Regions from separate parts of the Paenibacillus sp. FSL R5-0810 genome, predicted to be linked through region 1. Evidence: riboswitches for the same ligand, from Rfam matches in the RefSeq annotation. Region 1 holds a riboswitch; each other region holds the start of a gene.

Region 1 (7,844 bases):
GGAGGCTCGGCAGGCCGATCCTGTAGCTGCCCCTGGTCTCAATTCCGCCTACGCCTTGACTGCCGCTGATTGTATGGTGGATTACATCGTTGAGGTTGACCGTTTCCCGAACCGACGTATAGGCGGTCTTGGCGGCCACATAGACCGGGTCTAGGGCATGGATGAGAATTCTGCCCGGCGAGCTCGCAAAATTGGCTCCTGCCTGCAGCAGCGCTTCAAAATGCGACTGGCACGCTCCAGCCACGATAACCAAGGTATCCAGGTTCCGCTCATATTGCCGGGCCACCTGGATCGCCGATACGAAGTTATGCGAATTTTTGTAGCTGTCCAGACTGTATAAATCATACGGCTGTCTTCGCTTAAGAACCCCGTCATGACCTGTAATCACGACGATATCGGGTCGAACCCGCGGAAGGAGCCGATACAACGTATCGGCCATCGCCGATTCATTCACATAATGGCCTTCCGCAGGGACCCGAAGCTGGTTATAAAGCGCCATGCTCTTCTTCAGATACTGGGGATCCCCGTCCAGATGCAGGACCTTGCCCGGAACGTCGAAATATCCTTTAGCAGCCTGCGGGCCGCCGTTATTCCTAAGGCTCTTCAGCTGCCGCTCACTTTCTTCCTGTCGGCGCTTCTGCAGGCTCTCCAGCGTCTCATTCGCCTTAATCTGTGCCTGCTTCGTTCGCTCGCTTACGGCGGGATGCGGTACCTGGATCAGGTCATCGGCGGGAGCGTCGGCCAGCAGCCGGAATTCCGTGCCTTTGATGACGATAAGATTATGCCGCAATCCTTCTACCCGGAACGTTACATCGCCGCCGTAGGATTTACGAACGACCAAGTCTCCCAAGTTCATCACAACATCACCCCTACCCTATGGTATGGGCTAATGGAGCCATTGGTTCGTCATGGCGGCAATTTTCCCTCAGGCGGCTTGCCTTGACCTGATTGAATATCCTAAAGCCACGACCAGACCACACTTCGTTCCGTTTCTAACGAATCCCCGCCTCATACAGGACATTGCTCAGCCGTGCGTACTCCTCGATGCTCAGCGTCTCTCCCCTGCGCTTCGGATCGAGCCCCGCTTCCTCCAGCAGCTGCTCCAGCCGCTCGCGTCCTTCATCGGCGAAGAACCGGCTCTTCAGGTTGTTGGCAATCGTCTTTCGCCGCTGGGCGAATGAGGCTTGAACCACCTCGAAGAAAAAGGACTCATCCTCAACCGAAACCGGAGGCTCCTCCCTTACCGCGAGCCGAATGACGGCCGATTCCACATTGGGCTGCGGGATGAACACGGTATGCGGAACGATGCAGACGAGCTTCGGCTCGCTGTAATATTGAACTGCAATGCTGAGGCTTCCGTAATCCTTGCTTCCCGGCGCTGCGGCCATCCGCTCGGCGACCTCTTTCTGAATCATGACCACAATATTCTCCAGCGGCAGCTTCTCTTCCAGCAGCTTCATCAGAATAGGGGTCGTCACGTAATACGGCAGATTGGCGACAACGCTTACCTTCCCCACCTCCGCGAAATCCTGGCGGAACAGCTCGTGCAGATCCACCTTAAGGACATCTCCATGATGAACTTTAACGTTATCGTAAGGCTCCAGCACTTCCTTAAGAATCGGAATCAGGCGCTGATCGATCTCTACTGCGGTAACGGCTCCGGCCATCTGAGCCAGCTTCTCTGTTAACGCCCCGATGCCGGGACCGATCTCAAGCGCACCTTTCTCTTTATCAAGGCCGGCCGCCTCCACAATCTTGCCCAAAATATTCTGGTCGATCAGAAAATTCTGTCCCAGGCTCTTCTTAAAGGAAAAGCCATGGCGGGCAATGATCTCCTTCGTGCGTCTAGGTGTCGATATATCTTCCATCCGGTTCATATCAGCTTTGGCCTCCCTCTTCCAGCTGCGCAAGCGCCGCCAGAAACTCTTCACGCGATATTTGAAACATCGCCATACGTTTATGGAACTGCTTGGAGTTGCAATACCCGATACCCAGGACATTTCCCATGAACATTCTCCGGGCTGCAGCCTCCGGATGAGCCGTCAGCCCCGCATCGATCATGTCCTCCAGGCTGATCTGACTCTCCGCCCCCTCAAATGAGGTGTGGACGCGATCCAGGGCATGCCGTATAGCCTCCGGAGATGCGTTCTCGACTCCGATATCGCCCTTGCGCGTCGCATCCGCCTCCGGTATGAAGGCGTGCTTGCAGCCGGGGACATGACGGTCGATGATCTTGCGAATCCGTTCCCCTGCATGATCGGGGTCTGTCAGGATAATAACCCCCCTGCGCTCCTTCGCGAGGGCAATACGGCGCAGCGTATGCTTATTAATAGCAGAGCCGCCGGTCTCGATCGTGTCGGCATCCACCGCACGCTTGATCGCTACCGTATCGTCCCTGCCTTCAACCACAATTACTTCTCGGATCATAACGTTCTCTCTTCCTTCCCAAAAGGACACATACCGCCTGTCCGACCGTTCTCCTTGAATCGGCATCGGCTGAAACCATACGGCGTATTTTTTACATGATGGCCCCAAAATGCGACCAATACGCCGCAAAACAAAAGAAGAGGAGTTTCTCCTCTTCTTCATTATGATCTATTATAAGCTAAATTCGTTAGCATTAGAATGGCAAAGTCATTAGAAAATGGGATTCATTAGTTCAAATCAGGCTTTACGGGACCGATCACATAAACGGTGCGCCCCGATTTCCGGCCAAAGTTCATGGCCGCTTTCAGCGAATCGTAATACACATCAATTTTATGTCCCTTAATCGCTCCGCCGGTATCCTCTGCACGGCGGAAGCCAATGCCTTCGATGTACACCCACCAGCCGATCGGAATGATGCTCGGATCAACTGCAATCGTCCGGCCCTCGGTTACCCGTGTTCCGGAAGCCGTGCGGGTTCCGATTCCCGCCTGCTCAGCGGAATATGCGGTCATTGAAACATTATTCAGCACTTTCTGGTATTTGAAATCAACACCCGCTCTGGAGATGACGTTATTCTCCGTCGCTTTGGCGGTGGACACCTTTCTAGTGCCCGTAAGCTTCGCTGGGGCAGACTTCACATTCGGAGTCGCTGCCGCTTGAAGCACGACAGGCTTCTCTACCTTCTTCGTTCCTACGGCAATAATTTTGTCCTTCGTCTTACGCTCGACCTCTTGCGAGACCTTCGTCTTGGATACGAGCTTGCCGTTATGGTACACCTTCTCGTAGTGATGGACGAGAACGCCCGGCTCGCCCCGCTGAATGACACGGTTATCACCGCGCTCCAGCGACGGATCCGCAGTCTTGATGACGCGGAACTCGCGATTCTCCTTCTCCGATACGGTCTGCTTCGTAACCCGAACGATTTGAATGTCCATATCACTGGTAAGCTTGGTGTCCTGTGACGGCTTTACTATATCTTCACCCTTGATCGTAATGCCAGCTTCTTTGAGTACACTATCGACCGTGTCCTGGGTCGTGAATATGGTTTTGGTGGTGCCCCCTACTGTTACTTTAACTGGGATTGCACGGTCAATGATAATCCGGTCCCCATCCTGGATCGTCCCGTTTAAAGGCATCGAGACCTGATCCTGCGGATTCAGCGTGATCGCTTGCTCATCCAGCAATTCCTGAAGCAACGATCCTCTGGTTTCTACCGTGGTTACGCGGCCATCGACCACAATTTGAACTTGCTTGCCCGATTGATCATGGATAACCAGCGATACGAGAAGTGATACCGTAACAGCCCCCATGGCGCCGAGCATCATCAATTGACGCAAATTCTCATGCTTCCATCGCAATGCGTAAGACATGCTGGATGATTGTGATTCATGGGTTTCTTCAGGTTGAAAAATGCCCACTATTCCATCCTCCTTCATAGTCCCGCCGTCTTAGGTAACGCATGAATGCCTTTGACGTGACTATAGCAGTTATTCTCGCAAGGCGTGCTGCTATCTATCTAACGCCCTGCGTCAATCCCCGTCTTCCCGTTCACCACTAGGAATCACCTCCTGTTTACCAACAGTATGACGACACCTTCTCCAATATTCAAAAATAAAAGAAGCCAGCGTGAAAGAGTACTAGAGGCTCTAACGTGGCTTCCTGATGATTGAAATCATGGAAATGGTATGCACGAGAATTCCCCTCTTACTTCGCTTACGGAGTTAGCTGTCGGGTTCGGACGTAAGAGAGACGCCCTAGATTCGGTCGCCCGCTCATGGCGAGGACCTTCACATTCACCCCAAAGACCCGATAAAGAAATCATATACGGCTCGTGCACGACAGTTTACCATGCACGGCAGTATCGGTTCCCCCGTTCCCCAAACTTCGGAGATTAAGCGAGACGGTTCATGAAATATGATCGCTGAAGTTTCAGCTTTGCAAACTTGCAGCTTCTTATCACTGAAAAGATGATATCCTGTTTCCATGCAGGTTGTAAAGGAACAATCAAGCACATTTTTTGATGTAAATGGTTAAAAAATTGTAAAACAATCGTCTTTTCAGGTTAAAAAACTTTAATTAATCGCAATTCCTCACTATTTCATCGCTTTTGCTCCCGTTTTCATGAAATACCAAATCGTTCCAGAGCATTTTTAGTGGTAATTTGGACCAGTTCATCGAAGGACATGCCCCGAATTTCGGCTGCCGTCTCGGCCACCAATTTCACATAAGCGGACTCATTTCGCTTCCCTCGGAAGGGGTGTGGAGTCAGGTAAGGCGAGTCCGTTTCAATGAGCAGACGATCGAGCGGAACCTTGGCCAGAACCTCCTTCGGCTGCTTGGCATTTTTGAACGTAATCGGCCCGCCGAACGAAATATGAAAGCCCATATCCAGGCATAACTTGGCCGTTTCCCAGCTGCCCGAGAACGAATGCATCACGCCGCCAACCTCATGAGCCTTCTCTTCCTTCAAAATCTTCACGATATCCTCATGCGCATCACGGTTATGAATTACAATCGGCATATGGAGCTCCCGGGCCAGTCCGATTTGGCTGCGAAGCACCCGGTGCTGCACCTCCTTCGGAGACGTATCCCAATGATAATCGAGGCCGATCTCTCCGATCGCAACGACTTTCTCATGACTGCAGAGCGAAGCGATCCATTCCAGGTCGCCCTCCTCCATCGTGATCGCATCCACGGGATGCCAGCCTACCGCCGCATATATAAAATCATATGTCTCCGCCAATTCCATCGTGGTCGGAATCGTCTCGCGATTAAATCCGATATTGATCATCCGGCTAACACCGGCTTCAAGCGCCCGGGCAATCGTCTCGTCCCGGTCCTCGTCGAATTGGGGAGCATCCAGATGGGTGTGTGTGTCGAACAGCATGTTCTCTCCCACTCCTTTCTTGTCGATCCTTGATCGTATCTTATCCAGCACAATCTTTATCATTCCGTTCTATGGTTGTCCATTATCAATGCCTCGTGCGTCCGGCCTTGAACCAGGTCCATCCATGATCCAAGCCCATGGTCCATCGAATATAACGGACTCATCCCTACCTGCGAAATAAATCCGCAACTTCGGCCGGCATCCGGTCAAGCAGCGGCTCTAACCTCTCCTCCGGGTAATATAGATAATTCCGGCCCTTATGGATCCCGCTAATGGAGCGCACGATATCGGACACCTCGGAAATTTCCCGAAGCTGGTCATGCCGGTCCAGCAGCAGAATTTGCTTCTCGTTCAGCGGCATGCCCGAATGAAACTTATCATAAGGAAGATCGGTCGGAAAATCAATCTCCACATCATATGCGGGATCAAGACCCGCCTCCCGAAACGCCTGGCGGATGGCGTCGATTGTCTCCGGGTTGCCGGTGTCGATTTCTATATATTTATAGAGCTTCCGATGGATGAATCGGCCGCATAATTCGCTAAGGAGCTGGTCTTGCTCGGCCGTCCATTGCAGAAACGCCGTTTGAATGAGCGCCTCATCCAGCCGCAGATACTGCTGAACGGTCAAGCGGCCTTCGAACAGAGCCGGCAGCGGTTCGATCATGAACTGAAACGCATACCCTGCTTCATAGAGCTCCTTCGCCCGGCGGAAAATCTGGCGCAGTATGATTTCCGAGCTTCTTGTTACCGGGTGGAAATACACCTGCCAGTACATTTGATATCTGGACATGAGATAATCCTCTACGGCATGCATCCCCGATTCCTTCACAACGATCCGGTCCCGGTGCGGCCGCAGCATCCGCAGAATCCGGTCGATGTCGATCGTCCCGTAATTGACGCCGGTGTAATAGGCATCGCGCAGCAAATAATCCATTCGGTCCGCATCCAGCGGACTCGTCACCAGATTCATCACGATCGGTTTGTCATACGTCTTGCGGATGACGGAAGCGACCCGCTCCGGGAAGTCTTCCCCCAGCTCCAGGAGCACCTTGTTCACGCACGTATCGCCGAGCAAGATCCGGCATGTCCAATCCTCGTGGTTCATCTGAAACGCCTCTTCTATAGAATGGGAAAATGGTCCGTGCCCGAGATCATGCAAGAGCGCTGCACATAGGGCCACTTGTCTCTCTTCCGCAGGCCAATCGGAGTATCCTTTTCGCTCGAATTGCGAGATGATTCTTCTTGTAATTTCATAGACACCCAAGGAATGGGAGAATCGGCTGTGCTCTGCGCCATGAAACGTCAGATAGGACGTGCCCAGTTGCCTGACCCGGCGAAGCCGCTGAAATTCCGGCGTGTCGATTAACCGCCAGATAATATCATCCTGTACATGAATATAATTATGAACCGGATCTTTAAACACTTTTTCCTCTGAGATTGGCAGGCGCATCATAAATCACTCCTTAAGTCATAAATTTAGGACTTGGACTATTTTCACTTCTTTTGACATCTAATGTCGAACAATGTCGAATTGGGTAATTTGGCGCTTTCCAAATCGACATATTGAAAAGTGAAGCGTTTTTTGGTTCAAAAATGGTAACTTCGTTGTAGGACAGCGGTTTATTTCACTATATTTTCGTAAATAGGTTCCGAAATCTCAAAAATATAGGTTGACTGTTTTGGGAATCGTTGGTACTATAAATAACATAAAAAATAGAACTATGTCGAATTATGACTTTTTTAAATTATGGCGAGAGGGGCATTAATAAGTTATGATGAAATCAACAGGAATTGTAAGGAAAGTCGATGAGCTTGGACGGGTCGTTATTCCAATCGAACTGCGCCGTACACTCGGCATTGGCGAGAAGGACGCTCTTGAAATTTATGTGGACGGTGAACGCATCATGCTGAAGAAGTATGAGCCTGCGTGCATCTTCTGCGGCAATGCTGAGAACGTTACGTACTTCAAAGGTAAAATCGTTTGCCATGAATGTATCTCGGAAATCCCTACACCTGTGACAAATTAAAGATATTAGTATATAATAGGTACACAATCACATTTTGTTAATTCTAACCTTTTTCATATCTCCTTGGTGCCTTCCTCGGCTATGAACCCGGCCGCAGGAAGGTCTTTTTTTATGCGCAATTTCCCGCGGTCGGCATAACGCTATGTAAATCCTCACCGCGATCATGAGGAAAATGATATTGTTCGTCAGAGACGGCCTAGTTCGGATTAAATGTGCCCCGGGCCAGTTGTTGACTTCGGCAGGCTGCGGGGACCACCTCTTCGTCACTTGCGCAGCAGGCTACTATAATTAATCCCCCAGCAGCGCATTATAGATATCCCGCTTCGATACGCCGCGGTCTGCCGCTGTTTTCTTCATGGCCTCCTTACGGCTCAATCCCTCCTGCTCATATCTGCCGACATGCTCCTCTAAGGAAAGCTCCTGCCACCAGGCATTCAGCTCCATCCGCTCATCCTCGGGGTTTCTGCCCTCCACCACAACGCAGTACTCGCCAAGAGGCGGAT
Region 2 (7,844 bases), 400 kb from region 1:
AAGCATCGCCGCCGGCAAGCAGACCGCTTTGCACCCGCTCCAGCATCGTCTCGGGCGTAACGTCGATCAGTACCACTTCGTCGGCGAACTCCAGCGTATCCGCAGGCAGCGAATAACCGGCCGTGACGCCCGTCAATCTGCTCGCGATATCGCCTACGTCCTTCAGCTCATAAGCATTGATCGTCGTAATAACGCTGATGCCGTGGCTAAGAAGAAAACGGATATCCTCTAGCCGGGTCTCGAACCTGGCTCCCTGGCGGTTCCGGTGCGCCAGACCGTCTACCAGCAGCACCTCCGGATTCCGCCGCAGCAGCCGTTCCAGATCCAGGTCCTTACGCTCATTCCCGCTTTCGAACCAGTGGATGCTGGACACCCGCTCCAACTCCCGGGCCTGCTCCACCGTATCAGGCCTCTGCATCGTTGATACGGCGGAGATGACAACATCGATCCCCTGCCGTTTCAGGCTCTGGCCTTCGCGGAGCATGTGATAGGTTTTGCCGGACCCGCTTACAGCTCCGATATAGACCTTGAGACGTCCTTGCCTCAGCTTTAAGATCGATCGCAGGATTTCCTCCGGCGATTTTCTTCGGTAGGGCTCAGTCAATGTTCCAAAAGCTCTTGCAGCGCCAGATTCAGCTTGAGCACATTGACACGGGGCTCGCCAAACACGCCGAAATCCCGCCCTTCCGTATGCTCCTTCACCAGTCGTTTCAACTCCGCTTCGGCAATTCCCGTCCGCTCGCTGACGCGCGGAATTTGAACTTCAGCCGATTTCGGCGTGATATGAGGGTCTAGTCCCGAGCCCGAGTTCGTGACGAGATCGATCGGAAGCTCTTGGACGGGAACGTTCGGGTTGTTCTTCTTCCACGCCTCGATCTCAGCCTTGGTCCGCTCCAGCATTTCCGGGTTTGACGGGGCATAGTTGTTGCTGCCGGATCCCGCCCCGTTATATTCGATGCTGGATAACCTGCCGTGGAAATATTTCGGATCCGGGAAGCTCTGACCGATCAATTCCGAGCCCACCACATTGCCGCTTCGATCCTCGATCAAGCTGCCATTGGCCTGCTTCGGCATCAGCAGCTGCGCGGCGCCTGTCGTTACGAGCGGGTACAGTAAGCCGCACAGAACAATAAAGACAAAGCTCGTTCTCACCGCAATCCCGACCGGAACGCGGATCGCCTCGGCTCGAGCGGAAACACGTCCAGAGGCTTTTTGCACAGGATGATTCATCATGGTTCTTCGATCCCTTCTGATTAGGTTCATCGCGATATTGTGACCGGCGGGCAAACTCTTGCATCCCTTGCTAGGACCGCCAAGGCGCTCGCCTTAAATCCATAGATGGACAATCATATCTATCAGCTTGATGCCGACGAACGGGACGATAACCCCGCCAAATCCGTAGACCAGCACATTGCGCTGCAGCAGCTTGGATGAGCTCATCGGCTTGTAGGACACGCCCTTCATCGCAAGCGGAATCAGCACTGGTATGATGATCGCATTGAAAATCAGCGCCGATAAAATCGCCGACATCGGGGAGCCGAGCCCCATAACATTAAGTGCGCCCATGCTTGGAATAGCCGCTGTGAACATGGCCGGAATAATTGCGAAATATTTGGCCACGTCATTGGCCACGCTGAACGTGGTCAAGGCACCGCGCGTCATCAGCACCTGCTTGCCAATGGCAACCACCTCGATGATTTTCGACGGATCGGAATCGAGATCCACCATGTTGGCCGCTTCTTTCGCGGCAACCGTGCCGCTGTTCATCGCTAGGCCGACATCGGCCTGCGCCAGCGCCGGAGCGTCGTTCGTCCCGTCGCCGGTCATAGCAACCAGCTTGCCCTCCGCCTGCTCCCGGCGGATGACCGCAATCTTATCCTCCGGTTTGCTCTCCGCAATGAATTCGTCGACGCCCGCCTCGCGGGCGATCGTCGCTGCGGTCAAGGGATTGTCGCCGGTGCACATAATCGTCTTGATGCCCATCCGGCGCAGCTGCTCGAACCGCTCCTTCATGCCCGGCTTCACCGTATCCTTCAGGTAGATCAAGCCGTAGAGCCGGTCGTCGACGGCAACCGCCAGCGGCGTGCCGCCCTCGGTGGCGATAGCATCGCTGCTTGGGATCAGATCTGCGGGGATTTCTCCTCCTTGTGCCTGCACCCAAGCTTTCACCGCGTCCACCGCTCCCTTGCGAACCTTCCGGCCATCCTTCAGATTCATGCCGCTCATCCGCGTCTCGGCCTTGAATTCGACACACTCGGCGCAGGACGCCACCCCTTCATCGAAGGCATATCCTTCCTTCTTCATCAGCTCCAGCACGGAACGGCCCTCGGGCGTCTCATCCAGCAGAGAGCTAACGGCCGCCCACTGGGCAACGGAAGCCAGCGATTCGCCGCCCACCGGAATGAATCGGCTGGCCATCCGGTTCCCGAATGTGATCGTTCCTGTCTTATCCAGAATCATCGTATTGATATCCCCGGCTGCTTCTACCGCCTTCCCCGACATCGCCAGCACATTGAACCGGGTGACCCGGTCCATCCCCGCAATGCCGATCGCTGACAGCAGACCGCCGATCGTCGTCGGAATGAGGCAGACAAGCAGCGAGATGAGCACCGGAACCGACAGCTCGATGCCGAGGTACTTCGCAATCGGCGCCAGTGTCACCACCACGATCAGGAAGATGAGCGTCAGTACGGTCAGAAGCGTGTTAAGCGCAATTTCGTTAGGCGTCTTCTGTCGGGAGGCTCCTTCAACAAGCGAGATCATCCGGTCCAGAAACGATTCTCCCGGATCGCTCGTAATCCGAATTTTGATCGTATCGCTAACCACGCGGGTGCCCCCGGTAACCGAGCTGAAGTCGCCACCGGCCTCTTTGATCACCGGCGCAGATTCGCCGGTGATGGCCGATTCGTCGACGGATGCCAGTCCCGCGATAACCTCGCCGTCGCCAGGTATCATTTCGCCTTGGGACACGATGACGATATCCCCTTTTCGCAGCTCGGTCGACGGAACTACCGTAACGCCGCCTCCTTCCGTTACTTTATTGGCCGTCATCTCCTTCTTGGACTGCTTCAAGGAATCGGCCTGCGCTTTTCCGCGCCCTTCCGCCATCGCCTCCGCGAAATTCGCGAACAGCAGCGTAAAGAGCAGGATCAGGAACACGGTCAGATTGAAGCCGATGCTGCTCTCCGTCCCAAAATAGGACGGAAACAGCGTCATCAGCAGCACCACGATCGTTCCGGCCTCCACCACGAACATGACCGGATTTTTCAGCATCAAGACAGGATTCAGCTTCACAACGCTGTCCTTCAGCGCCTGAACGACCATCGCTTTGGTCATTAAACGTTGTTTGGGGTTATTCATTGTCCTAAGTCACCTCTTCTATTTAACGAATCGTAAGATGCTCGGCAACCGGCCCGAGAACCAGTACAGGCAAAAAGGTCAGCGCGCCGATAATCAGCACGACGGCAATCAGAATGCCGGCGAACAACCCGTTATCAGTACGGAACGTTCCTGGGGTCTCCGGCACCCACTGTTTCCGCATCAGCGATCCGCCGACCGCCAGCAATGCGATCATCGAAATATAACGGCCGAGCAGCATGACCAGACCGGTTGTTACATTCCAAAACGGCGTGTTATCGGCAAGCCCTTCAAACCCGGACCCGTTGTTCGCCGCCGAAGACGTATATTCATACAACACCTGGGAGATGCCGTGGAACCCTGCGTTCGTAATGCCTGATTGACCCGCATCGGTCATCAACGCAAGCGCTGTCGGTGCCAGGATGATGAACGGGTGCACCAGGATCACGACGGCGATCAGCTTCATTTCCTTCGCTTCAATCTTCCTGCCAAGAAATTCGGGTGTTCGTCCGACCATCAGCCCGGCCAGGAATACGGCCAGAATCGCGTACATGAGCATGTTCATCAAGCCGACGCCCTTCCCGCCGAAGACGGAATTAAGCATCATTAGCGCTAGCGGCGTGATGCCCCCAAGCGGGGTCAGGGTATCGTGCATGTTGTTGACCGATCCGGTCGTGGCCGCCGTCGTGACGGTCGTAAACAAGGAGGATTGCGGAATGCCGAAGCGGACCTCTTTGCCTTCCATGCTGCCTTGGGACGAATCAATCCCGAGCCGGTTCAGCGCTGGATTCCCGCTTGATTCGGCCGCATAGTTCAGGGATAGAAAACCGATGAACAGCGTCATCATGACAGAGAACACGATCCAGCCCTGCTTGCGGCTCTTGGCGAACAATCCGAACGTATAGGGCAGGGCAGCCCCGAGGCTCCACATGCACAATATTTCGATCACGTTCGTCAACGGGGATGGATTCTCGAACGGATGCGCGGAATTGGCTCCCATATGGCCGCCTCCGTTCGTTCCCAAGTGCTTGATCGATTCAAGCGCGGCTACCGGGCCGACCGCAATCTGCTGCTCTGATCCCGAAAGGGTCGTTACGCTCATGGTCGGCTTTAACGTCTGCGGCACCTGCAGTGCCACCAGCAGCATGGCAATAAGGAAGGCCGCCGGGATAAACACCCGGGTCATGGCCTTCACGAAGTCTTCGAAGAAGTTGCCGACCGTAGCGCCTTTCGTCGTCACGGCCCGGATAAAGGCGATGGCAACGCACAGCCCGGTGGCGGCGGACGTGAACATCATCATCATGATCACGGCCATCTGGGAAAAGTAAGAGAGGCCCGACTCCCCGCTATAGTGCTGCAAGTTCGTATTGGTCATGAAGCTGATCATTGTATTGAGCGACAACGTCGGCTCCATGTTCTCGATGCCGTTCGGATTCCACGGCAGCACCTGTTGAAAACGGAGGATGGCATACCCTGCTCCGACCAGGATGATATTGGTGAGCAGGAAGCTGAGCGCATAGCCCTTCCAGCTCATCCCCCTGCGTTCCTTGAGTCCGATGAGGGCAAATATCGGGCGTTCCGCCCAGGAGAACCATTTGTCCGTGCCGCCGGGTTCATTGCGAAACACGAGATAGAGGTAGGTTCCAAGCGGCTTGACGAGCAGCAGCAGAACCAGGATGACGATGGCGATTTGTACGATGCCCATGATAAGCGGCTTCCTCCTTTATGTTTGAATCCTAAAATTTTTCGGGATGAATCAGCGCATAAACCAAATATAAAAATAACGCAGCGGTCAATATCAAAATCAGCGTCATGGCCTGTCACCCTCCGATTCTTGAATAACGCGGCCGCACCAGCTTATGAACAGCCGGAACAGCCCGTAGGCTGCACCTAGCAGAAGCAGCATATATACATCCTGCATTGTTATCCCTCCTTGGCGGTAAGCCGTAAAAACAGCTCTTTCCGGTAGCTAGTCTAAAAGCGCGGCGATCAGGAAATCGACGCGGTCATGATTCGTGTGCAGCACGACATCCGCGCCAAGCCCTCTGTAAATCAGTCTCGGATTGCCGGAATTTGTAATAACATAGATCGAAGCCGAGGTCCATGTCCGGCATATTCGCAAGTAGCGGCAGCAGAGGTTCAAACTGTTCTCGAACAGAAACACCTTGCCGATCGGCCGTTCGGGAAGCACCCAGGTCTGCTCGTCTCTCGTGTCGAGCATGATGACATCCTTGCATCCGAGCCTGCTCGCCCTCTCCCCCTCTGCAGGGTTGTTTGCCAGAACGGCGAACGGGATCTCCCTTAAGAGCAATTGGCGGATGAATGCCTCTCCGGCCTTGGTCGGCGCGGATATCAGAATCGTGTCTTGCTGTTTTTCCATACGTTCTCCTCCTCGTGTCCGTCGGAGAAGGCAACAAAAAAGAAGCCTCGGGAGGAGAAGAACTCTTCCCGCGGCTTCTTCCTAAAGGCACGGCGAAAAACACCGCGGCTTCGTCAAGTCACGACAATCGTTGCCTCTCTCGATACGCTTACGAGGTTAGCTGACGGATTCGGGCGTGAGAGTCGCCCTACCCATAGACCGTTATCTTGTCTATGGGATTCACCCCGGAGAGAACGCGCGAAATCGCGTCTCCCGATTGGTTCCCCCGCTCCTTTTTCATTCAAGGACTCAGCGAAAATGAATCTAGCGAGCTGCATGTATTCGGTTAATGGTTGACCCTGATGTTTTCGAAAACTGTCAAAGCGGCCCGGCCGAGGGTCAAGCGGTGAGAGGCACTTGACGCAAGTACGAGCCGAAGGACCCCATAGCGGTCTCCGGCATACGCGCTTTTTTCCGATGGAAGGCCGCAGCTCCCACACTGGCCGGCTTCCACGGCGGTATCAGGCCGCCCTGCCAGCTTCCGGAAATCATCCGGTCAATTCATAGTTCGTATCATACGACCGGCGATTCGGGAAGTAAATGCAGACGAAAACCCGTGTAACGTATTATGGAACAGGTGCAATCCGGAAAGTCCTCTTCATCCCCGATTATCTTCTCCATACTCGATATCCCTCTCTATTTCGCCATTTCTTAGCAATAAAGCGATATAAGGCGATGGAATGGCAATAATGAATGCCATTCCCAAATGTACGCGCTTTCCTTCGCTGTTTTCACGTTTTTTCAGAAAATAACGGCCACAAATCGGAATTTACTTTTTCCGACCTTTCGTACCGTTTCCCTACCGAAATCGTCAGCGGTTTTTCGCTTCCCAATCACTTGAACATATTCCTCAGCACCATCATCAGATTGGCCGGCTTCTCTGCAATGCGGCGGGTAAAATACGGGTACCACATCGTGCCGTACGGCATGTAGCATCTTATTCGATAACCGTCCTGCGCTAGCCGGGCCTGGTCCTTCATGCGCAGCCCATACAGCATTTGAAACTCGAACGCATCCTTCTTGATCCGGTTCTGCTCTGCAAATACTTTGACCCAATCGATGATGTTGTTATCGTGGGTCGCGACAGCGGTATAGGCTCCTTGGTCCAGCTGAAGCTTGATTAAATTTTTATAATTGCCGATGATCTCCTGCTTCTTCTGATACGCAATCGTTCCCGGCTCCTTATAAGCTCCCTTGACCAGCCGGAGTTTCACCCCTTCCTTCATTAGCATCCGGACGTCCTCCTCCGACCGGTACAAATAGGCCTGGATGACCGTTCCCACATTGGTCAGCCCCTCCTTATGAAGCCGCAGCGTCATATCGATCGTGGCCTGCGTGAATGGCGAGTCCTCCATGTCCAGCCGTACGAAGTTGCCATGCCTTTGGGCCGCCCGGACCACCGTTCTAATGTTCTCGTATGCTGCCTGCGGGTCGAGCGCCAAGCCCATCTGCGTCGGCTTCAGGGATACGTTCGATTGCACTCCCCGGTTGGCGATGCCCTCCACAAGCCGAATATATTCCTCCCGGTAGGCCGAAGCCTCCGTCAGCGAAGTAATGCCCTCTCCCAGATGGTCCAGCGTTACCAGGATTCCCTTCCCGTTCAGCCTTTCGATCTCATCGAGTGCCTCTTCCAGCGTATCTCCCGCAATGAATCTGCCCGCTAGTTTCTTGCCGTAACGAATCGAAAGCCATTTCACCAGCCGGTTCCCCGACACCGTCAACACGACTTTCCGGTAAAGCTCGGTCCCGTCCATGCATGCCTCACCCTCTTCTCGGAGTAAAATGCGCTCTACCTTAACTCATATGCAAAAAAGGTCGCATCATGCGAAGAGGACATTCCTTCGGCTTGGTGGGAGTTTCCGCTAAAATGGAAAAGCGACTTCGGAAGGGAAAGAAACACACGTTAAAAAACGCTCGGAGAAATCTCCGAGCGTCCAAGCGCGTTTGTTCATTGCTGATGTTACGGCTGTGCTTGAAGCAATTCTATGGTTCACGCCCCAATCTGCACTTGAGGGAGCGCCTAGCCTCATTACTGCCCTTCCCTTGCCTGACCCGTAATCGGCTTCAG
Region 3 (7,844 bases), 1.1 Mb from region 1:
TATTGATATTCGCATTCCCCGGCTGCGAACAGGCCAGGAATATTCGTCATCTGGTTGTAATCGACCCACATGCCGCCCATGGAATAATGGACTGCAGGGAAGATCTTCATTGGAATTTTGCGAGGGTCGTCACCCATAAACTTCTCATAGATCTCGATGATGCCCCCTAGCTTCACGTCCAGCTCCTTCGGATCCTTGTGGGAGAGATCCAGGTATACCATGTTCTCGCCGTTAATGCCAAGGCCCATGTCCACGCATACGGAGAAAATTTCGCGAGTCGCGATATCCCGCGGAACGAGGTTGCCGTATGCAGGATATTTCTCTTCGAGGAAGTACCAAGGCTTTCCGTCTTTATAAGTCCAGATCCGGCCGCCTTCACCGCGGGCCGATTCCGACATCAGGCGCAGCTTGTCGTCGCCTGGAATGGCGGTCGGGTGAATCTGGATGAATTCGCCGTTAGCGTAGTATACGCCCTGCTGGTATACCGCGCTTGCTGCCGTACCGGTGTTGATAACCGAGTTCGTCGTTTTACCGAAAATGATGCCGGGGCCACCGCTGGCCAGAATGACGGCATCTGCCTTGAACGCCCGGATCTCCATGGAGCGAAGGTCCTGGGCGGCAATGCCGCGGCATACGCCCTCGTCATCAATAACCGCGTTCAGGAACTCCCAGTTCTCGTATTTGGTCACGAGACCTGCAGTTTCCCAGCGGCGCACCTGCTCGTCAAGCGCGTACAGCAGCTGCTGGCCGGTGGTCGCTCCAGCAAACGCCGTGCGGTGATGCTTCGTTCCGCCGAAGCGGCGGAAATCCAGAAGGCCTTCAGGCGTACGGTTGAACATAACGCCCATGCGGTCCATGAGGTGAATAATGCCCGGAGCGGCTTCGCACATCGCTTTAACCGGCGGCTGGTTCGCCAGGAAGTCCCCGCCGTAAACCGTATCGTCAAAGTGCTCCCACGGGGAGTCGCCTTCACCTTTCGTATTAACCGCTCCGTTAATGCCGCCTTGCGCGCACACGGAGTGAGAACGTTTCACAGGTACCAGTGAGAACAGATGAACATGGGCTCCTGCTTCGGCCGCTTTAATGGTTGCCATCAGTCCGGCAAGGCCGCCGCCCACTACGATAATATTAGATGCTGCCATTTATACGTTCACTCCTTTAAGAGGTTGTTCAAAAAGTCGTCTTTTGATCACGTAGTGTATCAAGATGTAACTCGGCATCGAATCTTGAACTCAGCCGGGCCTTCCAGTGCTCACGTACCCAAATCGTACGCTCCGCCCTTCAGTCCCTAACTTCATCCAACCTTCTCGGTGCTGAAAAACCGGCTTTTTGAACTTGCACTTTAAGCCAAGACTGTCTTAACTACATCGATCGCTGCTTGCGCAGCTTGGAACTCGGAGTTTCTGAATCCGGTCATCGCAAGGATAAACAGGACGCTCATAAATACGAACAAGCCCATGCAAATGTATGTGGATACTCGCTGCGCGCGCGGGCCGACGGTAATGCCCCAGCTGACGAGGAATGCCCAAAGGCCGTTCGCGAAGTGGAACGTAGCCGATACAACGCCGATAATATACAGAACAAATAATACAGGATTGCTCACGATATCGTGCATGACGGCACCCAGATCATCATGGGTGATCTTGCCGATCATGATCTGAAAACGGGTGTCGTACATATGCCAGATCACAAATACGAACGTAATAACCCCGGTAATCCGCTGAACGGTAAAACGGATGTTCCGCTCATAATTGTAATTGCCGATGTTGTTTTTGGCCTGATACGCAATGTACAGACCGTAAATGCCGTGGTACATCAGCGGCAGCCAGATCAAGAACAGCTCAAGGAAGAAGATTAGAGGCAAGCTGTTCAGTAAATTCACGGCTCCCTTGAAGCCTTCCTTTCCACCCTCGAAAGCCTGAAAGTTGGATATCATGTGGCTGAGCAGAAATGCTCCAAGCGGTATGACACCGAGTAAGGAATGCAGCTTTCTGGAATAATACCCTTTCATCAGTTGACGTTCCCCTTTCCAATGTGCAGCGTTTTCAATTTCACTCTTTCCTATTTACGGAACAATTACACTTACTTACACTGTGCTTTTCGCGTGCAACGACAAAATGTTCCCTTTTTCCACAAACGTGTGAACATCCTGTGTCATGTTTCATGTTACTCCTTTTTTTCTTATAAGGGAATTGCAATATAATTATTAATCGTTATAATCTATACGCATAAGTAGTTATTGGAACACTATCCTATATATAATGGAGGAATATCATGTTCGAAGATCTGGACATGTTTGCCGTTGTGGTGGAGCAATCCAGCATCAATAAAGCATCCAAGCTGCTGAACCTGTCCCAGCCGGCGCTCTCGCGGAAGATCGCCAAGCTCGAAGACGAGCTCGGCCTGCCCCTGTTCAACCGGCGCGGCAAGCGCCTTGAGCTGACGTCGATCGGGCAGATCGTATATACCTTTGCGCTGGAGCAGCGCCAGCAGCAGCTGAAGCTCATGCAGACGCTCGCCCACTATCGGGAAGGGGAGCAGATCTCGATTAATCTGGGCGCGAGCCTGACGACGCTGCAGACGACGCTGCCCCCGCTCGTCAACGCGTTCATGGAGCGGCATCCCGCCGCGGAAATCAAGCTGATTACCGGCAAAACCCATGAGATCGTTTCTTATGTAAGGGATAAACGGGTGGATGTCGGCATCGTCGCCTCTTCCATCAACCAACCGGGACTAAACTGCATTCCCCTGTTTGACGATCATCTGGAGCTCGTCATTCCCGCCGTCCATCCGCTGGCGGAGCTGGAGGATGTCGAGGTCGAGCACCTCCAGGGGCTTCCGATGATTATTTTCTCGACCGGAACCTGGTACCGTAAGCTGACGGACGACCTGTTTCACCGGTGGGGCATCATGCCCGATATTCGGATGGAGATCGATTCCTTCGAAGCGATCGTCCGCTTGATCCCGACCTGCAAAGCAGCGGCCCTGCTTCCGAAATCATACCTCCGTCCGCAGCTGCTCTCCGACAACGGGCTTGTGGACATTCACATCCCCGCGCTCATGGAGACGCGGCGGACGACCTCGTTGATTTACGGGGATGCTTCAGAGCTTAGCAGCGCCGCCCGCCGCTGGATTAACGAAACCGAGGTGCTCTTCCGAAGCCTTGCGGAAGAGAAGCAGCGAAAAAACCTGACGACCTAGAGATCGTCAGGTTTTTTTGTATTATTTCTGCTGCAGATTCACGACTTCCGTCTCAAACCGCTCCACATTGTCGTTGGAGCCGATGACGACCATAACATCGCCGGCGTTGACCACGTCCATCGCCGTCGGCGCGACGATAATGCCGGATCGCTTGTTGAGGGCGACCACCGTGACACCGTAACGGACGCGCGTGTTCAGTTCGCTTAACGTCTTGCCGTCCATACAATCGGTTACCGTCATTTCCACGATCAAATAATCCTTAGATAATTCGATATAGTCGAGCAGATTCGGCGTAACCAGCTGGTGAGCCACACGGATTCCCATATCCCGTTCGGGGAAGATGACCCGGTCCACACCCAGCTTCTGCAGCGCCCGGCCGTGCAGCACGGAAATCGCTTTGGCCACGACGGTCGATACGCCAAGCTCCTTGAGCAGGATGGCGGACAGAATGCTCATCTGGATATCGTCTCCGATCGCGACGATCCCGCAGTCGAAGTTGCGGATGCCGAGCGATTTCAGCATCTCCTCATCCGTAGCATCGGCGACCACCGTATGGGTCAGATACTCGCTCATATCCTCGACGACCTCTTCGTTCCGGTCAATGCCGAGAACCTCATAGCCTAGTTCCATTAGTTCCAGTGCCAGACTCGAGCCGAACCGCCCCAAACCGATCACTGCAAATTGCTTTGGTTTCATGTCTCTCCTATACTCCTTATCCAATAATCATTTTGCCTTCCGGATGACGATACAATTCTTTACCCTTTTTCGGACCGAGTGCATAAGCCAGCGTCAGCGGACCTAGACGTCCGGCAAACATCGTTAAGCTGATCAATATTTTGCCGAACACCGTCAAATCCGGCGTCAATCCCATCGACAAGCCGACGGTGCCGAAGGCCGAGGTCGTTTCGAATAGAATCTCCAGAAAATCCGCATCCTCTGTCGTGGACAGGATCATGGATACCGTCAATACGAGCAGCAGCGCAAGAAGCGCAATCGTTAACGCCTTTAAGACCCGCTCCTGAGCGAGGCGAAACCGGAATAAGACGATGTCCTCACGCCCTCTCATCATCGCGAACACGGCCCCTACCATCACCATAAAGGTTGTCGTCTTGATTCCGCCCCCGGTCGATCCCGGCGACGCTCCGATAAACATAAGTATAATAATGAAAAATTGCGTAGCTTGCCTTAGGCCGCCGATATCAATCGAATTCGCGCCCGCTGTTCGCGGACTGACCGATTGGAAGAACGAGGCGAGCACTTTACCTCCCCCGTCCAAGGAGCCCAGCGTTAACGGATTGGTGAACTCAAAAATAAATATGATGATCGCCCCGATGAAGATCAACGCCCCCGACATCGAGAGAACGACTTTGGAGTGAAGCGACAGCTTCCTTTTTTGACGGAAATCGATCAAATCGGATAATACAACGAACCCGATGCCGCCGGATATGATCAACAGCATGGATACGATGTTTACCAACGGATCATCGACATAATCCGTGAGACTATGAAAATCACCGAACAGATCGAAGCCCGCATTGTTAAACAGCGAAACGGAATGGAACACCCCAAAATAGAGGGCTTTTCCAATAGGCATATCCCATGCCCAGCGCAGTGTAAACAGTACGGCAGCGCACGCCTCGAAGGTCAAGGAATAGATAAACACCCGCCGGATCAAACGAACGATCCCTTCGATGGAGGACTGATTCATCGCTTCCTGCAGAACAAGCCGGTCCTTGAGCGATATCCTCCGCTTGAATACCAGGGCGAACAGGGTTGCCATCGTCATAAACCCAAGCCCGCTGAGTTGAATGAGCAGAAGGATCACCGTATGTCCGAAAGCACTGAAGCTTGTGCCTGTATCCACGACAACAAGCCCGGTCAGACAGACGGCGGAAGCCGCCGTAAACATGGCGTCAATCCCGCTGATCGGTTCGCCGGTCCTGCTGGATACGGGCAGCATGAGCAGAATGGTACCGACCAGGATCGCCGCCGCAAAACCGAGCGCAAGGATCTGCGGAGGTGACAGCTTAAGCCACTTCATTTTTGAGTTCAAAGTTTCACCTTCTCCAAAAAAATCAAAGAAAAAAGACACTGGAAAACAGTGCCCTTCACGGTCTGGTTCCTGTGCAACAGCCTACGAGGTTAGCTGACGGATTCGGGCATTATCACAGGCCGCCCTATCCATGATCCGAAAGAGATCATGAAATTCACCCCAATTACATGGTTCCCCCGTTCTCATTACGAAATTCGGCTGGTTTATTCGGTTCCTTGAAGCATGATGTGATTATAACGCAATCCGGAAGCGAACCCAACGTCGTTTTTTTACCAAAAAGTCTTTAAATGAGCGCGAATTGGGCATATTCAAGAGTACAAGGATATGGTTCTCTAACGTTTTCGAAACCTTTCATTCCTTTTCAGCGTTTTATTTCATTATTGGCCCTTTGGGATAAGCAGGGCTTGTTCTTCATATGTATGTTATATTGACTCTATGATCCGCTTTTTGCGGGGCCGGTTATTCATATCGGAAAGCACTAAAATTAAGAGGAGGAATTTCATGAACCGTGCCGAAGAGCCCCTGAAGCTGACGCCTAACCTAAAGAAGCTTATCGCACCGGCCATCATCGGTCTGATCCTGTTTCTTATATTCCAGGTACTCCCATCCACTTCCTTCGAGTCGACCGATACGCCCTATCCGCAAATCATTTCCAAGGATGAGGCTGCGCAAGCGGCGTCACGGTTCGCTCGCGAACGTTTAGGGTTTCCTGCTTCCGAAGGGCAAGACCCCCTTGTTACATACCAGTCCAACTCCGAGCTGTACGGATATTTGGCCAAGGAAAAGAAGCTAAAGGAGTATAACAAGAATTACGAAGCCAAATACCCATATGACGTATACCGCGTCCGCTTCACCTTGCCGGGTGGCGATGCGCTGAACGTGGATGTGCATATGCAGAATGCCGGCATCGCGGGATTCTCCTATGATTCCGCCCGCTCCAGTTACGACAGGATCGAGCTGAATCAAGGGGAGGTCCGGAAGCAAATGCTGCTTCTGGTTGAGGAAGGCATGACGCTGGCCGAGAAGCAGGCGCTCGCGGAGCCGTGGCTCAAGTGGGCCGGATACGATGCGACGCAGCTGCAGCTTTCTACCCGGGAAGGCGAACCTAAGCTGAGATATACCGTCACGGAAGCCGCCATCGGGGATTCGAGGCTGCAGCTGGCATTTACCTTTGAACATGGGACACTGCGTTCCTTCGAGCCCGCGTTCTCGGTTCCGGCAGCGCATGCTGCCTATGTGAACAAGCAGACGCAGGATGCAACGCTGCTGACGCTGGTCGGGTACGGTTTGTTTACGCTTGTGCTCGGTATCCTGGCCATCGTCTACAGCGTCAAGACCAGAGCCTATACCTCGTTTAAGCGCGGTATCCTGCTGTCCGTCCTGTTGTTTGTCATCCAGATGCTGAATACGTACAACCTGGTTCCGGTCTTTAAGGCACAAGGAATGTCCGAGACCGGCATCATCGGGATGATGATCTTCTACGCCATCTACTCCCTCGTCTTCTCCGCCTTGCTCTATTTCTCGCTTGTCGGCGGAAGCGGTCTATGGCGGAAGGAAGACGGGCTTAATCCGTGGCCGCGTGCCAAGGAGCCCGGGTACGGCCGCTATGTCTTGGAAAGCATGAAGGTGGGCTATTTGTGGGCCCTCATTCTGCTCGGCATTCAGTCCTTGATCTTCATCGCGCTCGGCCTGACCTTGAACACCTGGTCCACGACCGATGCCTCGCAGTCGCCTTACAACATGCTCTATCCATGGCTGTTTCCGCTGATGGCTTGGCTGGCAGGCATTTCGGAGGAAGCGGTGTACCGGCTGTTCGGCATTAGAATGGTGAAGAAAATCGTGCGCAGCACCTTTGTCGCGAGTTTGATCACCTCGATCATCTGGGCGCTAGGCCATACGCTGTATCCGATTTACCCAGTCGTATCCCGCCCGATTGAGCTGGTCATTATCGGCCTGCTGTTCAGCTATATTTTCCTGAAATACGGATATATTGCGGCCATGTTCTCGCATGTCGTCTTCAACAGCATTCTCATGGGAATCAGCCTGGTCATGCTTCAAGGGACCCCTAATGTGCTAATCGGCCTGTTCTATATGGTGCTGCCGGCAATCGTGGCTTACGTGATCTATCGCTTGAATCCAACAAAAAAAGAGAAGCCGTATGTCACGACTCCTCATCACGAAGGGCATTGAGTATATCTGTAGCTAATTTTTCACCGATCGAAAGGGGCTTAAAGTCTTCGACTGAAGCCTCTTTTATTTTTTTGATCGAGCCGAAATGCTTCAGCAGCAGCTTCCGCCGCTTCTCGCCGATGCCCGGGATCGAGTCCAGCTTGGACGAAACCATCGATTTGCCGCGCTGCTCTCGATGGAAGGAGATCGCAAACCGGTGGACCTCATCCTGGATGCGCTGAAGCAGATAGAACTCCTGGCTGTCCCGCGGCAGGGACACCGGCTGCGGCGGATCGCCGACCATCAGCTGCGCCGTTCTATGCTTGGCATCCTTCACAAGCCCGCAGACCGGAATAAACAGTCCCAGCTCATTCTCCAGCACATCGATCGCAGCCGATATCTGTCCCCTGCCGCCGTCGAC
Region 4 (7,844 bases), 4.1 Mb from region 1:
AAGCCGGGCTATTCTCACACCGTCTATACGCAGACATCATTTGAAAACCGCTCTATTTATTTATTTTGTATTCTACCAATATTTTGCTATACTATCATTGCTGTAAACCGTTTCATAGATTCATTTATCTTTCATAGAATGTGGGGGAGATTATTATCGGATACTCAAAACGATTGGGAAAGCTGGCCGCCGCCTCCCTGCTCTCTTTGTCGCTGCTCGGAACCGCGGCTGATCATCATCCAGCCCATGCGGCACCAACCATTTCCGTTCTGTTGGATGATGTTCCGCTTGCGTTCGATGCGGCTCCGCGAATTGAGAAAGGCGTAACCTACGTGCCTTTCCGGGCTGTGGGCGAGGCACTGGGCATCGACATCAAATGGAACAGCAAGACCCAAACCGTGCAGGCGGTAAAGACCGGCAACGATAACACAACCGAGGTTCAGCTCAGAGTCGGCAGCACCACCGCCGTGGTGAATAAGAAGAACGTCAAGCTGCCCGCAGCGCCGATCATGCGCGAAGGACGCGTGCTGATTCCGCTCAGCTCGTTCAGCAGCCAATTCGGGGCTTCCGTAAGGTGGAATCAGGCAACGCGCACCGTATCGCTCAAATCACCAAAAAGCAAAATGCATCTGCGGGCCTTCTATGCCATTGAATCCTTCAAGGAGCGGGATATTATTCAATGGATGAATTCCGTCGCCTTTGGCTGGAGCCGAATTGACCGTAACGGCGAATTCACCCTTCAAGGGGTTGAATACCGCATGCCGGAAGCCGCCGGAGACATTACGCCCCAGACACTTGTGGCCGATGCGGAAGGACAGGGCATTAAGCCCTATTTGATGGTATATGCACTGGACGGTAACGGCGAACTGACAAAAATGATGAGCGACGCCTCACTGCGGATGAAATCGATCGACGGGATTACCGCCGCCGTTACGGACAATGGGTTCGGCGGGGTCGTGCTGGATTTCGAAGGATTGGGCTTCAAGCTGGATGCCGCCTCCCAGCAGAAGCTGCTGAACCAATACGTGAAGGACCTTAGAGCTGCCTTGCCGAAAGGGACTGCCCTGTCCTTGGCCGTACCTCCGTTAAACAGCGCCTATAAAGGCTATGATTACAAAACGCTTGCATCGATTGCCGACGATCTAATTATCATGGCATACCAGTATCACCCGGTTGGCACCAAAGACCGGAAGCCGGAACCGAACACGCAAGTGCAGCAGGCTATTCAGCTTGCACTTGATGCCGGAGCCCCTAAGGACAAGCTTCTGCTTGGAATTAGCCTGGGCAGCGAAACGGAGAACTCCATCGACGACAAGCTTGGTCTGGCCAAGCGCTATCAGCTGAAAGGTGCGGCATTGTGGCGGCTCGGTATATTCAGAGTCTACGGTGATGATATCGAAGGCGCCATGAACGAAGCGGTGATCAAAGAGTGATCCGTAATAAAGGTTGAAGCGTGGATGAGTCCATCCTTCCGATCATCACTACACAGGCTGCCGGTCGTTATGGACCTGCAGCCTGTTCGCTTGTTCAATGCTTCCGTGATAACCGAGCATCTCTGACAGCCATTGAAACGACACAGGCTATGAATTAGCCGATGCCAATCTTCCACATGACCGGCACAAAAAAAAGATGACCTCTGTCGTATACAGAGGTCATCATCAAGACTTATGTATGTATTCGGTGCAATCACTGAAAATCGATCATAGAATTCCTTACCAGGACTTACAAGACGATCATTGTGCAGAGAGCTGGATCAAGATCAAAGATGAGCTGATCTAGCTAACACTTCCTACCAGCTTCGCATATTCCTCTTGGCTTAACACCCGGCGTGCGGTAACATAACGTGGCTTATAGTAAGAGTCGCTAAGCTTGCTGATTCGAACACCCTTGCTGCTTGAAGCATGTGCGAATTGCCCGTCTCCAATATAAACGCCAGCATGTGAAATTCCCTTGCCGTTCGTGTTGAAGAATACCAGATCACCGACACGCAGCTCTTCCTGGTCTACATGCACGCCTACTTGGGCTTGTCCTTGGGAAGTGCGCGGAAGGTCAAGATCAAAGTTACGGAACATATACAGAATAAATCCGGAGCAATCAAATCCGCTTGTGGTTGTTCCGCCCCACTTGTACGGTGTTCCTACTAACTGCTTCACTTGCTGCTGAAAGTTAGGCTGCTGATCGGCAAACGCTGTCACGGCACCGGAAGAAAAAATGATTGCGGATCCTAGCAAAGAAATGACCAATTTCTTCAAAATATATTCTCTCCTTCGATGCCTACGGAGTTAGCTAAGGGTTCGGCTGAAGGTCACCTATATTCCCTCTACTACAAGAATAATTCACCCAGGACGGTTCCCCCGTTTTCTCTAGCGAAATTCGGCAAAATTCATTAACATTTTGTAACCCTTTCTTAATATAGTATACAAGCTAGCAAACTGTCAATAATATCCGATAAATCTATCGTTTTTTAGATATCGCCGTCGAATCGAAAGAGTTTTAACAGTGTTTTTACTATATGAAAGGTCACATAGTCATGACATTTATGTTAAAATTGTTTCCGTTTTCTAAGTGCGGCGAAAAAACCTCCATGCAAGAAGCCGACACCTAGGGTGATATTATCCCCTTTAAGTAGACAGTGTGTAAAAAGCGCATTAAAGTCTACTTTGGAGGGGATTTTTTCCATGGGCGAAATAAGAAAGACATATGACATCGAATTTAAGCGCAAGGCTGTTGCGATGTTCCTGGAGGAAGGTCTTGGCTACAAGACGGTAGCCAAGACCTTGGGCATCGATGATAGGATGGTTCGAAGATGGGTGGCTCACTACGAGCGAGAAGGAATTGAGGGTCTCAAGGAAAAAAGAGGCACCTCGACGGGTTCGAAGAACGGGAGACCGAAGAAGGCCAAAACCTTGGAGGAAGAAGTCCTGCGGCTGCGAGCGGAGAATGCCTTGCTAAAAAAGCTATGGGAACTGCAAAGGGGGCAAGAGCAAAGCGACGTCAAACCTACCAAGCCATCGAAGCGCTAACCAGCAACTACCCCGTGGCCTTGCTGTGTGAACTGGCAGGTATCGCTCGAAGTAGTTACTACAAATGGGCAGCCAGAAAGAATAATCCAACGCCCAAACAGATCGATGAGCAGGCTCTGAAAGAGAAGATTCTAGAGTGCCATACTCAGCTAAAGGGCATTTACGGATACCCACGGATTCGTGTCTGGCTAAAGAAAACCTTTGGCTTGAACGTCAACCATAAGCGTGTGTACCGGCTGATGAAAGAACTGGGGATTCGTGCGCGTATTAGGCGAAGGAAGCCATACTTTGGCCGTCGGGAGGCAGGGATTACCTCAACCAATGTACTGAATCGGGATTTTAACGCCACGGCACCCAATACGAAATGGGTCACCGATGTGACCTATCTGCCAATCGGCTCTCGCTTTCTGTACCTGTCGGTTATTTTTGACCTGTATAACAACGAGGTGGTTGCCTTTCGGATCGGACGCCACAACAATTTAAAGCTTGTGCTGGAGACCGTACAAGCAGCTGTACATAAACGCAAAGTAGCCAACCTGCTGCTCCACAGCGACCAGGGCTTCCAGTATACTCACAAGGAGTACCATGCTTTTTTGAAGCGTAAGAAAATTAAAGTGAGTATGTCGCGTAAGGGAAACTGCTGGGATAACGCTTGTATCGAGAGCTTCTTTGGACACCTGAAGTCAGAATGTCTTCGACTCGACACTTTCTCGACCGAGGAAGAGCTCGTAAAGGCAATTGAACGATATATCCATTTTTACAACCATGAACGTTTTCAACAAAAACTAAACAACCTTAGTCCGGTTGAGTACCGAACTAGGGTTGCTTAAGGCTGCTTTTTTAGGCTGTCTACTTGACAGGGTTAAGTTCAGGGGGCCGGCTTCTTGTTCTAGCAAATTCATCGATAGAACAAGCATTTGCTTCAGCCATTTTGCAGCTTTCAATGGCGTACCTCCTTATCATATTGAGATTGCAACGGTTATAATTCGATCACCTCCCTTCTAAACCTTAATGCATCCAACAGCAAAGCTACTTGATCACGACCTCCTCCGGTTCCACTTCAGAAGAAATCATAATCTGTCCTGCCCTATCAGCATGCAGCCCCGAGCATTCGATTTGCCCGGACCGTTCCCCGGTAACCACAAGCAAGCGGTCATCCAGCGAGTCGCTTTCCCCCTTGACGTTCACCACCTGTACATTTCGGCTCTGGTGAAAAAGAAGCAGCGGATTTTCCTGATTGCGAAGGACCATGTCCTGAATCGTCAGGTTCTTTCCATTGCGGCATACAATGCCTTCCCGACTTGTGATGGCCGACCGCATCACCGTCACGTTCTCCACCGGCATCTCCGGCAGGCCGTTGATGAGGAGCGCAGTATGCGCGCCGCTGCAGACGATATCCTTAATAACAATATTGCGGAACACGGGGGTTTCCTCGGTAACGGGGAGCATCGCTTCCGCTTGGTATTCGCCGGAGCCGGCTTTCCCTTCGTAATATAAATTGAAGGAGATGGCATCCCCGTCGATCTCCCGCATCCGGATCCGTTCGATGAAGATATTTTCGACCACGCCGCCGCGTCCGCGGCAGCTTTTAAACCGGATGCCGATATCGGTGCCGATGAAGGTGCAATCGGATACGTGCACATCCTTGATGCCTCCGGACATTTCACTGCCGACAACGATCCCGCCGTGGCCGTGATAAACGGTGCAGTTCCGGATGCTGATGCGCTCACTCGGCTTTCCCAGCAGGCGCCCGGCTTCATTTTTTCCGGACTTCAGACAGATCGCGTCATCTCCTACATCAAACGAGCTGTTTTCCACGGTCACGTATTTGCACGAATCGATGTCCAGTCCGTCCCCGTTCTGGGCATACCATGGATTGCGGACGGTAATGTTCTGAATGGTAATTTGCTCCGATGCCCAAGGATGCAGGCACCAGGCTGCGGAGTTTTGAAAGGTAGGGCCGCTGAGCAGAATCCGCTTGCAGTTTCTCAAGCTGAGCAGATTGGGTCTCAGATAGTCTCTGACAGGCTCATAATCCTGGGGATTCCGGCTGCCTGTTTGTTCGATCCGGGCCAGGTTCTCCATCCCGTCCCGGGCAGCCGGCGTTGGCCACCACAGTCCCCCGTCATCCACGACGCCGCCGGTATGAATTAATCGATCCCACTGGCTTTCCGTCAGCTTCCCTTGCTTAACGGGCCTCCAGGCTTCGCCGCCTCCGTCAAAGATGCCGCTGCCGGTGATTGCGATATCCTCCAGCCCTTCTCCATCGAGCGGAGACTGGCAGCGGAACATCTGCCGGCCCTCATAAGCAGACATCCGGATCGGATAAGCTTCGAATTGCTTGCTGAACATGACAAGCGCGCCGGCAGAAGCGTGAAGCTCAATCCGGCTCTGCAGGGTTAACGGACCGGTGTGCCAGATCCCCGGAGGGATGACCACCTTCCCCCCTCCTGCCTTTGCGCAAGCTTCGATTGCTTGATGAAATGCCAGGGTATTGTCGTAAACGCCGTCTCCTACTGCGCCATAGTCAGTGATCATTACTGTGTATTCCGGGATTACAGGCAAGTCGGGACATATTGCTTCTTCTGTTTGTTTCATGCTTACCTCCGCTTTAGTAAGTTTCAAGTTTGCTTATTCGATTGATACCGCATGAAGATGTAAGCGCTTATAAAAAATGCTGCCGATTGCAGCCAAAGCCCTTGAAGATCGGCTGCAGCCATGATATATAAATTTCTACGAACCCAACTAGCCGTATCCGTTGTCTCCGACCTGTTCAGGTATATCAGGCTTCACAAATGACAATAGAATCGGATCCGCGTGTGCAAAGGAGTTAGAGAGAATGAATGACCGGCTGCAGCCCAAGTACCACATAGGAGAAGATGATTTCTCCATCCAATACATGTCACGAAACGGTTCCAGCAGCATGCCCCGTCCGCATGAGCATCCCTACTTCGAGCTGTATTACTTGCTTCATGGAGAGCGGGTCTACTTCATGGACGATAATGTGTTTACCGTCAAAAAAGGGGATATGATGATCGTGAACCCGCATGATCTGCATTCGACGGCAAGCTCCGATAAGCTGATCTTCGAGCGGGTGCTGATCGGCTTCTCCCGAAGCTTCATCGAAGAGGGCGATGCCGGCGTCGCCAAGCTGCTCGATCACGGGACATCCAGGCTGGTTCGCATTCCGTTGAAGCATCAGCCCGACATCGAACGGCTGCTCCTCTCGATGCTCGCAGAATGTCAATCCGGGCAGGCACATTACGGCTCGTTGGTTCGCGCGTGGATGAACGAGCTGCTCATCCGCCTGCACCGGATCGAGACCTCGCTCCAATCGCTGCCCCCAGAATATGAGCATCCGATGCACCAGAAAATTTCGGAGATTGCCCAGTATATCAAATCCAACTATCATGAAAGGCTTACGCTCGATCAGATCGCCAAGCAGTTTTACATCAGCCCTTCCTATCTCAGCAGAGTGTTCACCAAGCTGACAGGCTTTCACTTTCGCGAGTACCTGCAGGTGGTACGGATTCGTGAAGCCCAGAAGATGCTTGTGAACAGCCGGGATTCCGTACAATTCATCTCCGAGCAAACCGGATTTGAGCATATTGCCCACTTTAATAAAACCTTTAAAAAAATCGCAGGCACGACGCCCCTTCAATACCGTAAGCGCCATGGATAGCCTCAGGGCCGTTCGGGCTGATCCAATGCCGGGTTCCCCGTCTAGGAGCAGCCCTTCCAGCTTCTATTTCTCTCCTCTTCCAACCCGGAACCAGTCGATATCCGCATACCCTCTGTCTAAGTGATCCTCTCGGCTCGCCGCAAACAATCCTACCTTAGCTCCGACCCAGTGCCCCTTTTCCGCTTCGAACTCCTTATCTCCGCACGGCACGAAAGGACCGTCAGCGCCGGCGTACTCGAAGCGGCATATAGCTCCAGGAAGAACCGTCACCCGTAGCGTTACTTTCCCTTCGCTCAATCCACCGGACCACACAATATGTTCCGCCTGGTCGTTTCCTTCGGCACGGAGGAGTTCCATGCCGGATCCGTCCTCCTTCATCCGAACGGCTACATAAGCAAAGGTTCGCCCGAATATGATCAGGCCCGCATATTCACCGGGCTTGAGTGCCGTTCCGTCCACCCTCGCTTCAGCTTGAAATACTTCTGCCGGGAATTTCTGCATCAGCAAGTGAGGGGCAGCGTAGATCGTGCGGGTGGACTGGTTATCCGGCACCGGGAAGGCAAATAATCGCAAATGGCTCTCCCTCTCGAATGCGTACCAGGCCGGATTGGGATTGGCCTGCCATTGCCACTGGAGGCCAAGCTCAGCTCCTTCGAAATCGTCCGAGTCATCCGGCGCCTGAATCGCATGCTCCCCGCCGACGTTTGGCTTCGGATAACGAAGAACCGGTTCGCCGATCCCGTCCCCATTCGCATCGATACCGATCTGCGGCCAATCATCGACCCAGCGCATCGGCTGCAGATGAGTGATTCGCCCGTATGCCCCTTTGTCTTGAAAATGCATGAACCAGCATTCGCCCGAAGCGAGCTCTACCCAGCCGCCCTGATGCGGGCCGTTAATAGGGCTATCGCCTTGATGCAGTACGATTTTATCCTCGTAGGGGCCAAAGACCGCAGTCGATCGAAGCACGGTCTGCCAGCCCGTAGATACACCCCCGGCGGGAGCAAATATATAATAATAGCCATTCCGTTTATACATCTTCGGACCTTCCATCGTTGGATGGCGCTCGGTACCGTCGAAAACGATCTGACCTTCATCCAAGAGACGCATTCCGTCCGGGGACATCCGGCACATTCTTA

Evidence for each region. A riboswitch is a leader RNA that binds a small molecule or an ion and turns the genes downstream of it on or off. The one in region 1 is predicted to bind cyclic di-AMP.
Region 2: another riboswitch for cyclic di-AMP. It lies ahead of MKX76_RS20965 (hypothetical protein); the one in region 1 lies ahead of MKX76_RS22715 (ubiquitin-like domain-containing protein).
Region 3: another riboswitch for cyclic di-AMP. It lies ahead of MKX76_RS27960 (TrkH family potassium uptake protein); the one in region 1 lies ahead of MKX76_RS22715 (ubiquitin-like domain-containing protein).
Region 4: another riboswitch for cyclic di-AMP. It lies ahead of MKX76_RS04825 (C40 family peptidase); the one in region 1 lies ahead of MKX76_RS22715 (ubiquitin-like domain-containing protein).

Annotation. Positions count from the first base shown of each region.
Region 1 is NZ_JBBOCF010000001.1:5,108,490-5,116,333, forward strand. Features, by position in the region: gene yabG (sporulation peptidase YabG) at 1-856, opposite strand, end outside; gene rsmA (16S rRNA (adenine(1518)-N(6)/adenine(1519)-N(6))-dimethyltransferase RsmA) at 993-1,877, opposite strand; gene rnmV (ribonuclease M5) at 1,879-2,427, opposite strand; gene MKX76_RS22715 (ubiquitin-like domain-containing protein) at 2,655-3,845, opposite strand; cyclic di-AMP (ydaO/yuaA leader) riboswitch at 4,122-4,335, opposite strand; gene MKX76_RS22720 (TatD family hydrolase) at 4,547-5,314, opposite strand; gene MKX76_RS22725 (HD domain-containing protein) at 5,481-6,764, opposite strand; gene MKX76_RS22730 (AbrB/MazE/SpoVT family DNA-binding domain-containing protein) at 7,087-7,341, shown strand; gene rsmI (16S rRNA (cytidine(1402)-2'-O)-methyltransferase) at 7,630-7,844, opposite strand, start outside.
Region 2 is NZ_JBBOCF010000001.1:4,707,744-4,715,587, forward strand. Features, by position in the region: gene MKX76_RS20945 (histidine kinase) at 1-604, opposite strand, end outside; gene kdpC (potassium-transporting ATPase subunit KdpC) at 601-1,230, opposite strand; gene kdpB (potassium-transporting ATPase subunit KdpB) at 1,327-3,360, opposite strand; gene kdpA (potassium-transporting ATPase subunit KdpA) at 3,383-5,062, opposite strand; gene kdpF (K(+)-transporting ATPase subunit F) at 5,094-5,171, opposite strand; gene MKX76_RS20965 (hypothetical protein) at 5,327-5,737, opposite strand; cyclic di-AMP (ydaO/yuaA leader) riboswitch at 5,867-6,041, opposite strand; gene MKX76_RS20970 (proline dehydrogenase family protein) at 6,610-7,530, opposite strand; gene MKX76_RS20975 (serine hydrolase domain-containing protein) at 7,806-7,844, opposite strand, start outside.
Region 3 is NZ_JBBOCF010000001.1:6,254,012-6,261,855, reverse strand. Features, by position in the region: gene sdhA (succinate dehydrogenase flavoprotein subunit) at 1-1,142, opposite strand, end outside; gene MKX76_RS27975 (succinate dehydrogenase cytochrome b558 subunit) at 1,343-2,011, opposite strand; gene MKX76_RS27970 (LysR family transcriptional regulator) at 2,275-3,201, shown strand; gene MKX76_RS27965 (potassium channel family protein) at 3,223-3,897, opposite strand; gene MKX76_RS27960 (TrkH family potassium uptake protein) at 3,914-5,242, opposite strand; cyclic di-AMP (ydaO/yuaA leader) riboswitch at 5,318-5,464, opposite strand; gene MKX76_RS27955 (CPBP family intramembrane glutamic endopeptidase) at 5,756-7,444, shown strand; gene uvrC (excinuclease ABC subunit UvrC) at 7,416-7,844, opposite strand, start outside.
Region 4 is NZ_JBBOCF010000001.1:1,028,722-1,036,565, reverse strand. Features, by position in the region: gene MKX76_RS04830 (stalk domain-containing protein) at 174-1,433, shown strand; gene MKX76_RS04825 (C40 family peptidase) at 1,776-2,252, opposite strand; cyclic di-AMP (ydaO/yuaA leader) riboswitch at 2,256-2,389, opposite strand; gene MKX76_RS04820 (transposase) at 2,679-3,023, shown strand; gene MKX76_RS04815 (IS3 family transposase) at 2,960-3,853, shown strand; gene MKX76_RS04810 (glycoside hydrolase family 28 protein) at 4,053-5,621, opposite strand; gene MKX76_RS04805 (AraC family transcriptional regulator) at 5,863-6,705, shown strand; gene MKX76_RS04800 (glycoside hydrolase family 43 protein) at 6,769-7,844, opposite strand, start outside.